Regions from separate parts of the Paenibacillus glufosinatiresistens genome, predicted to be linked through region 1. Evidence: riboswitches for the same ligand, from Rfam matches in the RefSeq annotation. Region 1 holds a riboswitch; each other region holds the start of a gene.

The links. A riboswitch is a leader RNA that binds a small molecule or an ion and turns the genes downstream of it on or off. The one in region 1 is predicted to bind cyclic di-GMP.
Region 2: another riboswitch for cyclic di-GMP. It lies ahead of RBI05_RS07870 (transglutaminase-like domain-containing protein); the one in region 1 lies ahead of RBI05_RS17300 (glycosyl hydrolase).
Region 3: another riboswitch for cyclic di-GMP. It lies ahead of RBI05_RS06820 (anti-repressor SinI family protein); the one in region 1 lies ahead of RBI05_RS17300 (glycosyl hydrolase).

The regions. Positions count from the first base shown of each region.
Region 1 covers NZ_JAVFHT010000022.1:30,571-33,843, forward strand. Annotated here, with positions in the region: gene RBI05_RS17290 (UDP-glucose dehydrogenase family protein) at 1-14, shown strand, start outside; gene RBI05_RS17295 (sugar phosphate nucleotidyltransferase) at 54-1,427, shown strand; cyclic di-GMP riboswitch class I at 1,565-1,645, shown strand; gene RBI05_RS17300 (glycosyl hydrolase) at 1,658-3,273, shown strand, end outside.
Region 2 covers NZ_JAVFHT010000004.1:309,821-313,093, reverse strand. Annotated here, with positions in the region: partial or broken rRNA gene RBI05_RS07875 (16S ribosomal RNA) at 1-169, opposite strand, end outside; gene RBI05_RS07870 (transglutaminase-like domain-containing protein) at 615-1,421, opposite strand; cyclic di-GMP riboswitch class I at 1,436-1,518, opposite strand; cyclic di-GMP riboswitch class I at 1,553-1,635, opposite strand; gene RBI05_RS07865 (class D sortase) at 1,751-2,395, opposite strand; gene RBI05_RS07860 (GtrA family protein) at 2,421-2,870, opposite strand; gene RBI05_RS07855 (glycosyltransferase family 2 protein) at 2,863-3,273, opposite strand, start outside.
Region 3 covers NZ_JAVFHT010000004.1:60,590-63,862, reverse strand. Annotated here, with positions in the region: gene RBI05_RS06835 (aldo/keto reductase) at 1-826, shown strand, start outside; gene RBI05_RS06830 (helix-turn-helix domain-containing protein) at 969-1,313, shown strand; gene RBI05_RS06825 (YnfA family protein) at 1,427-1,747, opposite strand; gene RBI05_RS06820 (anti-repressor SinI family protein) at 1,884-2,036, opposite strand; cyclic di-GMP riboswitch class I at 2,064-2,149, opposite strand; gene RBI05_RS06815 (2-oxoglutarate dehydrogenase E1 component) at 2,705-3,273, shown strand, end outside.

The DNA of each region.
Region 1 (3,273 bases):
CAACCGCGCTGTAATTTATCCGCATTCACATATTCCAAGGGGAGGGTTCACTTATGAAACTGGTACTTTTGTCTGGCGGTTCGGGAAAACGGCTGTGGCCCCTGTCCAACGACTCCAGGTCCAAACAATTCCTTAAGGTGCTGCGCAGTCCGCAGGGCGAGCCCGAATCGATGGTGCAGCGCGTCTGGCGCCAGCTTGCCGAGACGGGACTCGCAGAGCATTCCTTCCTGGCGACGGGGCGCGGGCAGGTGGAGATGATTCAGAGCCAGCTCGGGCCGGAGGTGCCGATCATAGTCGAACCGGAGCGCCGGGATACCTTCCCTGCCATCGCATTGACCGCTTCTTATCTGTACTCGGTGGCCGGCGTGATGCCGGATGAGACCGTGGCGATTCTTCCCGTGGATCCATACGTCGAGGCTTCCTTCTTCGAGACGGTGGCAAGCCTCCAGCAGACGATGGACACCAGCGGAGCCAACCTGGCGCTGATGGGGGTGGTTCCGGAGCTCGCCTCCGAGAAATACGGCTACATTATCCCCGTATCCGAGGGCACGGCCGACGACGCCTACCGGAGAGTTAGCCACTTCCAGGAGAAGCCGGAACGCGCGCAGGCCGAAGAGCTGATCGGGCAGGGCGCGCTGTGGAACTGCGGCGTCTTTGCTTTTAAACTCGGGTATCTGCTGGATATCCTCCAGAGCAAGGGCCTTCCGCTCAACTACGAGGAGATGCAGAAGCAGTATAAGCTGCTGCCGTCCATCAGCTTCGATTACGAAGTGGTCGAGAAGGAAGAGAATATCGTGGTTCGCCCGTACGACGGCTTCTGGAAGGATCTCGGCACCTGGAATACGCTGACTGAGGAGATGGCGAGCAATCAGCTTGGCCGGGGCCTGCTGACGGAGGATTCCGCATCCAGCTGCCTCATCAATGAACTGGATATCCCGATCACCGTGATCGGCGCCAAGGATCTGATTGTAGCGGCAAGCCCCGATGGTATTCTGGTCACTTCCAAGTCCGAGAGTCCGCGAATCAAGGAAGTGCTGAAGGGCAGCGAGCAGCGTCCCATGTACGAAGAGCGGCGCTGGGGACACTACCGCGTCATTGATTATGTCAAATACGACGAAGGCAGCGAAGTGCTGACGAAGCGGATTTTTATCGGGGAAGGCAAAAACATCAGCTACCAGCTGCACCGCAAACGGAGCGAGATCTGGACGATTGTCAGCGGAGAAGCGAGCGTGATTCTCAACGAGCGGATGCATACGGTCCGCGCAGGCGATGTCGTCCGCATCCCGGAGGGGACCAAGCACAGCATTCTGGCTCTGACCGACGTCGAGCTGATCGAGGTGCAGAGAGGCTCGGAGCTTGTCGAAGAAGACAATATCCGGATTACGCTGGACTGGGAAGACATTGAACTCCAACAGTTCATCTCTTAGACCAAACTAACTAATTTAACCGATTTGGAGAACGTTCAAACAGGGCTTAAGATTCAATTTTGGCTTGGTATGTTCGTGAAGGGTTCAAGCGGTCGAAAAGATTGTCGATAAGTACGGTAAGAAGGGATTCTCCTTCCACAACGAAAAGGCAAACCTATCGCGAGGTAGGGACGCAAAGCCAAGGGTCTTCTCTATAAGAAGACAGCCTGGTTACCGAAAGGAAGAGTGAAATGAAGTCTTACCGTACTCGTCGTCTGTCCGTTGCCCTGCTGTCGATCGTCCTGCTGCTGTCCATGCTGCCGGTCTCGCCGGCAAGCCCGGGAAGAGCCTGGGCCGCATCGTCGCAGGACCCGGTCAACTCCGCTGCATCCCCCGCCGCAGTGAAACTGCTCAGCTACCTGAACGCCATCTCCGGCAAAGGAATTCTGAGCGGCCAGCACGATTATTTCGAGAGCCCCGATGAATACCTGAACAAGCTGCAGAGCAGCAGCGGCCAGTTCGCCGCGCTGCACGGCTATGAGCTCGGCGCCATTTCCGGCCAGAGCGAAGCCGCGGCGGCGGCCCAGCGCAAGAACATCGTCTGGAGCGCGACACAGACGTATAAGAAGGGCGGCATTGTCGCCATGACCTTTCACGAGAAGCTTCCGGGTACCAGCAATGACTGGGGCAATGTCCAGAAGTCGATCAGCCAGACCGAATTCAATAAATATGTAACGCCAGGCACGAGTCAGTACAACAGCCTGATCGCCGACCTGGACACAGCAGCCGTATCGCTGAAGAGCCTCCGCGATGCCGGCGTTCCTGTCCTGTGGCGTCCGTATCATGAGATGAACGGAGGCTGGTTCTGGTGGGGACAGAAGAGCAACTTTGCCGCCCTGTGGAATATCATGTATGACCGTTTCGTTAATTACCACGGCCTGAACAATCTGCTGTGGGTCTGGAGCCCGAACGCGCCGAACGCCTGGTCCGATCCGATCGAGAAGACCTATCCGGGCGCGGACAAGGTCGATATTCTGGCCCTTGATATTTACGACAATGATTTCAAGCAGAACTACTACAACAGTCTGGTCAGCCTGGCGAACGGCAAGCCGGTTGCCATTGGCGAGAACGGGGAAATGCCCGATCCGTCCGTACTGTCCGCCTCCCAGAACAAATATGTATTCATGATGAACTGGGGCAAATTGCTGAACGAAAAAAACACTGCGTCAACGATCAAGAACTTTATGAATCACAGCTATACGCTGACGCGGGACGAATATATAAATGTGGCCGAGGCCGCGCTGGCTGCAAAACCGGCAGCCACGCCGACACCGGCAGCAATGCCGACACCAACAGTCACGCCGACACCGGCAGCAACGCCTGCACTTGCCGCGCCCGCACCGACCGCGACCCCGAAGCCGTCGGCTACACCGACAGCTGTACCGGCTCCGGAGAGCGTTGCGAATCCGGTGACGGTCAATGGTCTTCAAGCCCAGTACTATGCCAATATGACCTTGTCCGGATCGCCGGTGCTGGTTCGCAGAGAGGACAAGATTGATATGAACTGGGGCAAGCTGTCCCCGGCGAGCGGCAGCGTTCCGTCCGATTACTTCTCGGCCCGGTGGACGGGTAAGATCAAGCCGAACTACTCCGAGACGTATACCTTCTACACTGCCTCGGACGACGGTATCCGGGTCTGTATCGACGGCAAGACGGTAATCGACAGCTGGTACAACCAGAGCGGAACGGAACGTTCCGGCACGATCGCGCTTCAAGCGGGACGGCTGTATGATCTTACAGTGGAATACTATGACAATACGGGCGATGCGAAACTCCGCCTGATGTGGCAGAGCGCCAAGCAGGCGAA
Region 2 (3,273 bases), on a different contig from region 1:
ACCGTTTCCGGTAGTTATCCCGGTCCGAAGGGCAGGTTGCCTACGTGTTACTCACCCGTCCGCCGCTAACTCATCCAAAGAGCAAGCTCTCTGAATGAATCCGCTCGACTTGCATGTATTAGGCACGCCGCCAGCGTTCGTCCTGAGCCAGGATCAAACTCTCCATAAAAGGCTCGACCTTCGTCGAGCTGAACGTCTGAAAGGTATCAATCTCGGCTGAGCCGATCCTTTCGGACGAACAAGTTCGTTTGACTTGCTCATAAGATGAATCTGACGAGATGTTACTCTCGATTAATACTCACTCGTTGTTCAGTTTTCAAAGATCAAACCGTCTTCATCGCCGATGCTCGTTCGCACCAGCAACTCTTATACTATATCACGTCCGACCGTTTTGTGCAAGCACTTTTTTTGATCTTGTTTCATTCGATCGATTCAGGATCAATCGGCCGGAATAAGAATATACCATGCCCACTAACTGAATGCAACCCTTTTTCGTAAATTATTTAATTACATTAAATTCCTAAGATTCGCGTTATACAAAAAAGGACAACCCCCTCTTCCATGGGCTTGTCCTTGATTTCATTCATTATTCAGCATCTTCACTATTCAGAAGATTAATAAACCTTAGCCGGTGCGTACTTGCTGCTGCTCTTGGCCAGCGCGACGCTCTTCTTGCTCTTGGCAAGCCCGGCGTCTACGGTCGTATCAATCGTGATCCATTTGCCGCCGACCATGACTTCGTTCCAGGCATGATATTCTTTCACATAATCGCTGCTACCCATCACGAGTTTGGTCGGAACGCCTACGCTGCGGAGCATCGCGGCGAACAAAGCCGAGTAGTCATAGCAGATTCCCTTCTTGCTGCTCAGTGTATTCTCGATGTTGGGGATATAGTCAGCCGGCAGGTTGGCGGCCAGCGTGTAGTCGTATTTAATATTGTCTACTACGTAGTTATAGATCAGTTTCACCTTGTCCATGTCTGTCGAAGCATTCTTCGTCAGTTCCTTCGCGATCTGAATAGATTTGTCGGTGGCATCCCATTTGATGTTCTGTACCGAGCCGAGATAGGCCGCATTCGGATTGGACAGGGAGAGGGACACCGTCTCGGAGAAGATCAATTTGTATTTGTTGCCGCTTGTGTTCTCCAGTACGGAGACTTGATACGAGCCATTTCCCTGCTGAAGCGGGAACCATTCCTCGGAATCGCTCGGCAGTGTGTAGTTATAGCTCTTGCCGTCTTTGGTTATCATAACTTTCGTTCGGACGGACGGGGTAACATCATATTGGACGCCGACAACTCCCTGACTCACCTTGGAAGTATCCATCCAGTCGGCGGAGGCTTGGACAGAGGACGGGACGAACGGGAGAGCGCTGAGGCCGATAACGCCTGCGAGCAGCACGCTGTACCACTTCTTATTCATTTGATAAAACTCCTTTCGGCAACTGGCTGCCACCCCTTGCGGGAAAGGCCCTGTAGCTTTGCGTCCCTGCCTTTCGACAGGTTTGCTATTATCGTTGCAGCCTTATCTAAACAACAAAAAAAGCCTCTTCATTCGGTAGCTGGCTGCCACCCCTTGCGGGAAAGGCCCTGTAGCTTTGCGTCCCTGCCTTTCGACAGGTTTGCCGTTATCGTGTTTAGCTTTTCTGTTAATAGATTACCATATTTGCAGAGCTCGTTCAATAGTTTCGAGCAACAAAACTTCCAAATTTTAATATTTTTTTCGTAAAAACCCGGCTGAACTTTACTGCATTAAGGCATTTTGGCATGGATGATAAGTCTGTGGGTGGGATTAATCATTGGATCGCAGGTTATCAGAGTAAGCATGGAGTCCTGGCCCCGGTCTTCCAACACTCTAAGATCGGTCGGCAGCACGCGCCGGATTTCAACGACCTTATACGAATAGATCTGCCCGCGAGCTTTAACTACGATGGAATCCCCGATCTTGACCTCTCCCAGGCGGTTGAAGAGCCGCCCTTTGGTATGCGCCCGGTGCGCCGCAACGGCAGAGTTGCCGCTCTCTCCGAGCGGTGCCGTCCCGGCCACATGAGCTGCCGCATGCTTCATGTTCGCTTTGGTCGCTCCTTCAAGAATCGGGAGCTTCACTTCTATTGAAGGGATCTCGATCACCCCGATGGCATGCTCCTCGGATGCCGCTTCGGGAGATGCCTCCGGCTCTTCCAATTCCCCCTCCTGCAGAATCCGGGATACGGCCTCATATTTGCTTCGCAGATCGGAGCTGCCCTGCGATGGAGTTGCGGTATCGGCATCGGCAAAGCTTCTCTCCGCTTCGGCCAGGAGTCTCGCCTGCCGCCAGTCGTTATAACGCTCGTTGCCCCACGGATACAGCAAGACCAGTATTCCGGCTGCAATCAGCAGATAGGATAGTTTCCGCATTGAAGAAGCTCCTTTCTCGGTCCGCTTATTGCGAAGACGTCCGGTCGCCGACCGGCGTCCCCTTCGGCTTGACGAATACCCATTTGCGGCTGCCGAAGAAGTTGATTATGACGGTTATGAAGGTAACCGCCGCTTTGGAGAGCAGCACTTGAATCCCCAGTGTATCGGTCAGTAAACGGATCAGAACGAGGGAGAGTCCCATTACGCACAGATTCAGAATGATGAACCGCAGCAGCTGGCTGCGGTCAAACCGGTCGTTCCGGGAACTCTCCTGATCCCGAAATGTTATTTTCTTGTTCCAGATAAAGCTGTTGGCCGTGCCCGCGCTGTAGGACAGCACCTGGGCCGCGGTATAGAATAAACCCAGACTGTTCAGTACGGTGAAGACGGCAAAGTCCACTATCGTATTCAGCACGCCGACCGCATTGAATTTAAGGAATTGAATCAGATCGGCCCGTCGCTTGAACTCAGCCACGGCCGTTCTCCTCCCTTGCCTGAGCGCCGTCCTCTTCCAGAAGCTCCCGCTCTTCACCCGGCAGCCTTGCGTATCCGGTCTCCTGACGCACGATATACAGCGGTCTGCCTTTGGCCTCATCGTAGATCCGGCCGATATATTCACCGATTACCCCCAGCAGCATCAGCATAATCCCGTTGAACAGCAGATTGACGCCGACAATCGAGGCCCATCCGGGGACGGTCCGGGAAGTAAAGAGCTTCTGGAACAGCACGAAGAACAGGTACAGAAAGCTCGAAAGGGACAAGGCAAAGCCGATATAGGACGCGATCTTGAGCGGCTTGTGAGAGAAAGAGGTGATGCCGTCTAGGGCGAACCGGAGCATTTTTTTGAGCGGATACTTGGTCTCCCCGGCAAAACGTTC
Region 3 (3,273 bases), on a different contig from region 1:
CGGCGTCAACATGATCGACAGTGCGGATATCTATACCCGCGGCAAAGCGGAATCCATTCTGGGCACGGTCCTGCGGGAGCGGCCGGAGCTGCGCGAACGGCTGATTCTGCAATCCAAATGCGGCATCCGGCTGATGGAGCCGGGCGATCTGTCCAATACCTTCGATCTATCCAGATCCCATATTCTCTCCAGCGTAGACGGCATCCTGTCGCGCCTGGGCACCGAGTATCTCGATATTCTCCTGCTTCACCGGCCGGACCCGCTGATGGACCCTGAAGAGGTCGGCGAGGCGCTGCGGGAGCTGAAGGCTTCGGGCAGGGTCCGCCATTTCGGCGTATCCAATATGAGCGCCGCCCAGATCGGGCTGCTCCGCACAGGGACGGACGAGCCCTTCATCGTCAATCAGCTGCACCTCAGTCTCGGCAAGCTTGACTGGCTGGACGCCGTAGTCAGCGTCAACCGCCCCGCCTGGACGGAACATGGAATGCCGGAGGGGACGATTGAATACTGCCGCGCGAACGGCATTCAGCTCCAAGCATGGGGACCGCTTGCCCAAGGGCGGTTCAGCGGACGTTCGCTGGAAGGCGAGCCGCCGCATGTCGCCGACACGGCGGCCATGGTCGCCCGGCTGGCCGAAGAGAAGGGAACGACCCGGGAAGCCATTGTCCTCGCATGGCTGATGACGCACCCGGCCGGCATTCAGGCTGTCATCGGAACGGTCAGCCCCCGCCGAATCGAGGCCTGCCGGGGCGCTGAAGAGATTGTTCTGACCCGCCGGGAGTGGTATGACCTCTATGTCAGCTCCCGCGGCCAGCGTCTTCCCTGACCGGCGAGGCTCGGCCCCTGGCGCCTGTTCCTCGCTAATTTTGGCTTTGAGGACAGATGCAAATTTGTTATACTGGATAGGATTAAAGAGCGTATGCCCTCACTCTTAATCCACTCACTAACAAGGAGGGGCTGAATCCGCCGTGCCAGACAACATCGGACAGAACATTCAGCAGCTTCGTCTGGAGAAGGGGCTTTCCCTTTCCGAGCTTGCCGGCAAAGCTGATGTCGCCAAATCGTACCTCAGCAATGTAGAACGCAATATTCAATCCAACCCCTCGATTCAATTTATCGAAAAAATCGCCGAGGCCCTGGATGTCTCCGTCCAAAGCCTTCTCTATGGAAACTTATCCGATTCGGAAGAGGAGCCGCTCGACGCCGACTGGTTCCGCCTGATTCAGGAAGCGATGTCATCGGGGGTCAGCAAGCGGGAGTTCAAGGAATTCCTGGATTATCAGAAATGGCGGCTGGAACAAAAAGACGAGTAGCCGCGTTCAGAGGCCGGGCCCGGCCGGGATGCCGATCAGCCATCGGAGCCGAATAATGCCGCCCTGCTGTTCTTAATTGAGAACAGCAGGGCGGCATTATTCGTTCGCCCCGGTCAGCCCCGGGGCGCCCACAGCATGACCGATACTCCGATGAGGCAGATGGCTGCCCCGACCCCGTCGTAGAAATCGGGGGTTTTGCGGTCAACGAGCCAGCCCCACAGCACGGCCAGCACAATGAAGACCCCGCCGTAGGCGGCATAGACCCGTCCGAAGGAAGGGAACGACTGGAGCGTCGGAATTACTCCGTACAGGACAAGAATCAAGCCCCCGGCCGCCCCCATCCAGAGCGGTCTGCCTTCCCGCAGCCACAGCCACACCAGGTAGCCCCCGCCGATTTCGGCCAGTCCGGCCAGCACGAACAATACGATAGTCACGTCTCTTCTCCCTCCCTGACAGCGATTGCCACGTTTCGCTGACCCGGTCATCCGGGTAATGGTTCACAGATGAAATAAAAAAAGCCCGGCGCCGCGCCGCCAGGCTCTGCTGCTGCCAGATGCAGAATTACGCATTCTACATGGCCTTCAATGTTCTATCATTGAAAAAACGACGAATTTCCTCGGCGCGAATGCCCTGTTTCTTGGCTTTCAGAAGCAGGTGTACCCATTCCATGTCGAGATCTGCCGCCTGAGTTTCCACTACGTTCCCCTGGTTGGACTTGTCCAAAAAATCTCCTCCTAAGATTTCATGTCCCCAGGCAGTCCGGCTGTCGTAGCATGGTTCGCCTTAGACCCGCGACTTTGTGTCCCTGCCTTTCGGCAAGTTTACCCTTTACTGGACCCTTTAAGTTCAAGGATCTGCTTAGATCTCGAAAACTGTCTATCACTAACATTGTACAAGATAATGGCCTGAATGTGTGTCGTATTTTGGAGGTTAAGATTGCGCGGAGAGAAAAAACTTCATACCGACCAAAAACCCAGTTATGTAGATTCTTAGCAAGTAGTATATAGGTACTATAAACAAAAAATAACCTGAACTCAAGTGTTTGAAACCCCTTCCTTCAAAAAAAGTGGGAAAGTAGTCGCATTTCGGTTCAGGTCTCCGCCTGTCATTCCCGCTCATTTCCTAAGCATTATGGCCTATAAGGCAGAACTATGCCGTTTTGCGAACGGATTGGCCGAAAGTTAGAATTGATTGTACTGGGGGAAAGTTGCATTATAGGATGTGGCAAGAACCTTCGTTTCAGAGAGGCAGTATGCCTCCGGCCGGCCCGGCGGTCTCGACCCCGTCAGCCGCCGCCTTAACCGAAGGCCAGCGATGCTTCGTCTGTACCAATGTAAACGCAACCACAGCTCCGGCGGAAGCTGGAGTCATCCGTTAAGGAGGATGTATTCATGGCAGCCCAAGAGCCCTACCGCGATTCGATCTGGAGCAATTATCATGGACCCAATCTGGGGTATATTCAGGAGAAATACGAACAGTATCTTCAGGACCCCGAGACCGTTGAGCCCCGCTACCGCGAGTTGTTCACTGTCTCCGGCCCGCCTCCTCTTGGCCCGCAAGCCGCCGGAGCGCCCGAACAGATGGTTGCCGGAGACACCGCCTGGCTGCTCAAAGCGGTCCGGGCCGCGAAGCTGATTGCCAACATCCGCATTTACGGCCATCTGGCCGCCGATATTGATCCGCTGGAGCGTGAGACGCGCCATTCTCTGGCCAAAGCGATCGAGCCTTCTTCCTATGACCTTACCCGCGAGGATCTGCTCGCGCTGCCGGCTTCCCTGATCTGGGAGAACGCCCCGTCCGACGTCAAAACCGCCTGGGATGCCTACCACCGGATGCGGCAGGCCTATACGAAGACCATTGCCTATGAGTTCGGCCATGTTCACGACGAACAGGAGCTCCGCTGGCTGAACAGCCAGGCCGAGTCGCCGAGCTCGCCGGCGCCTCTGACCGCCGGCGAACG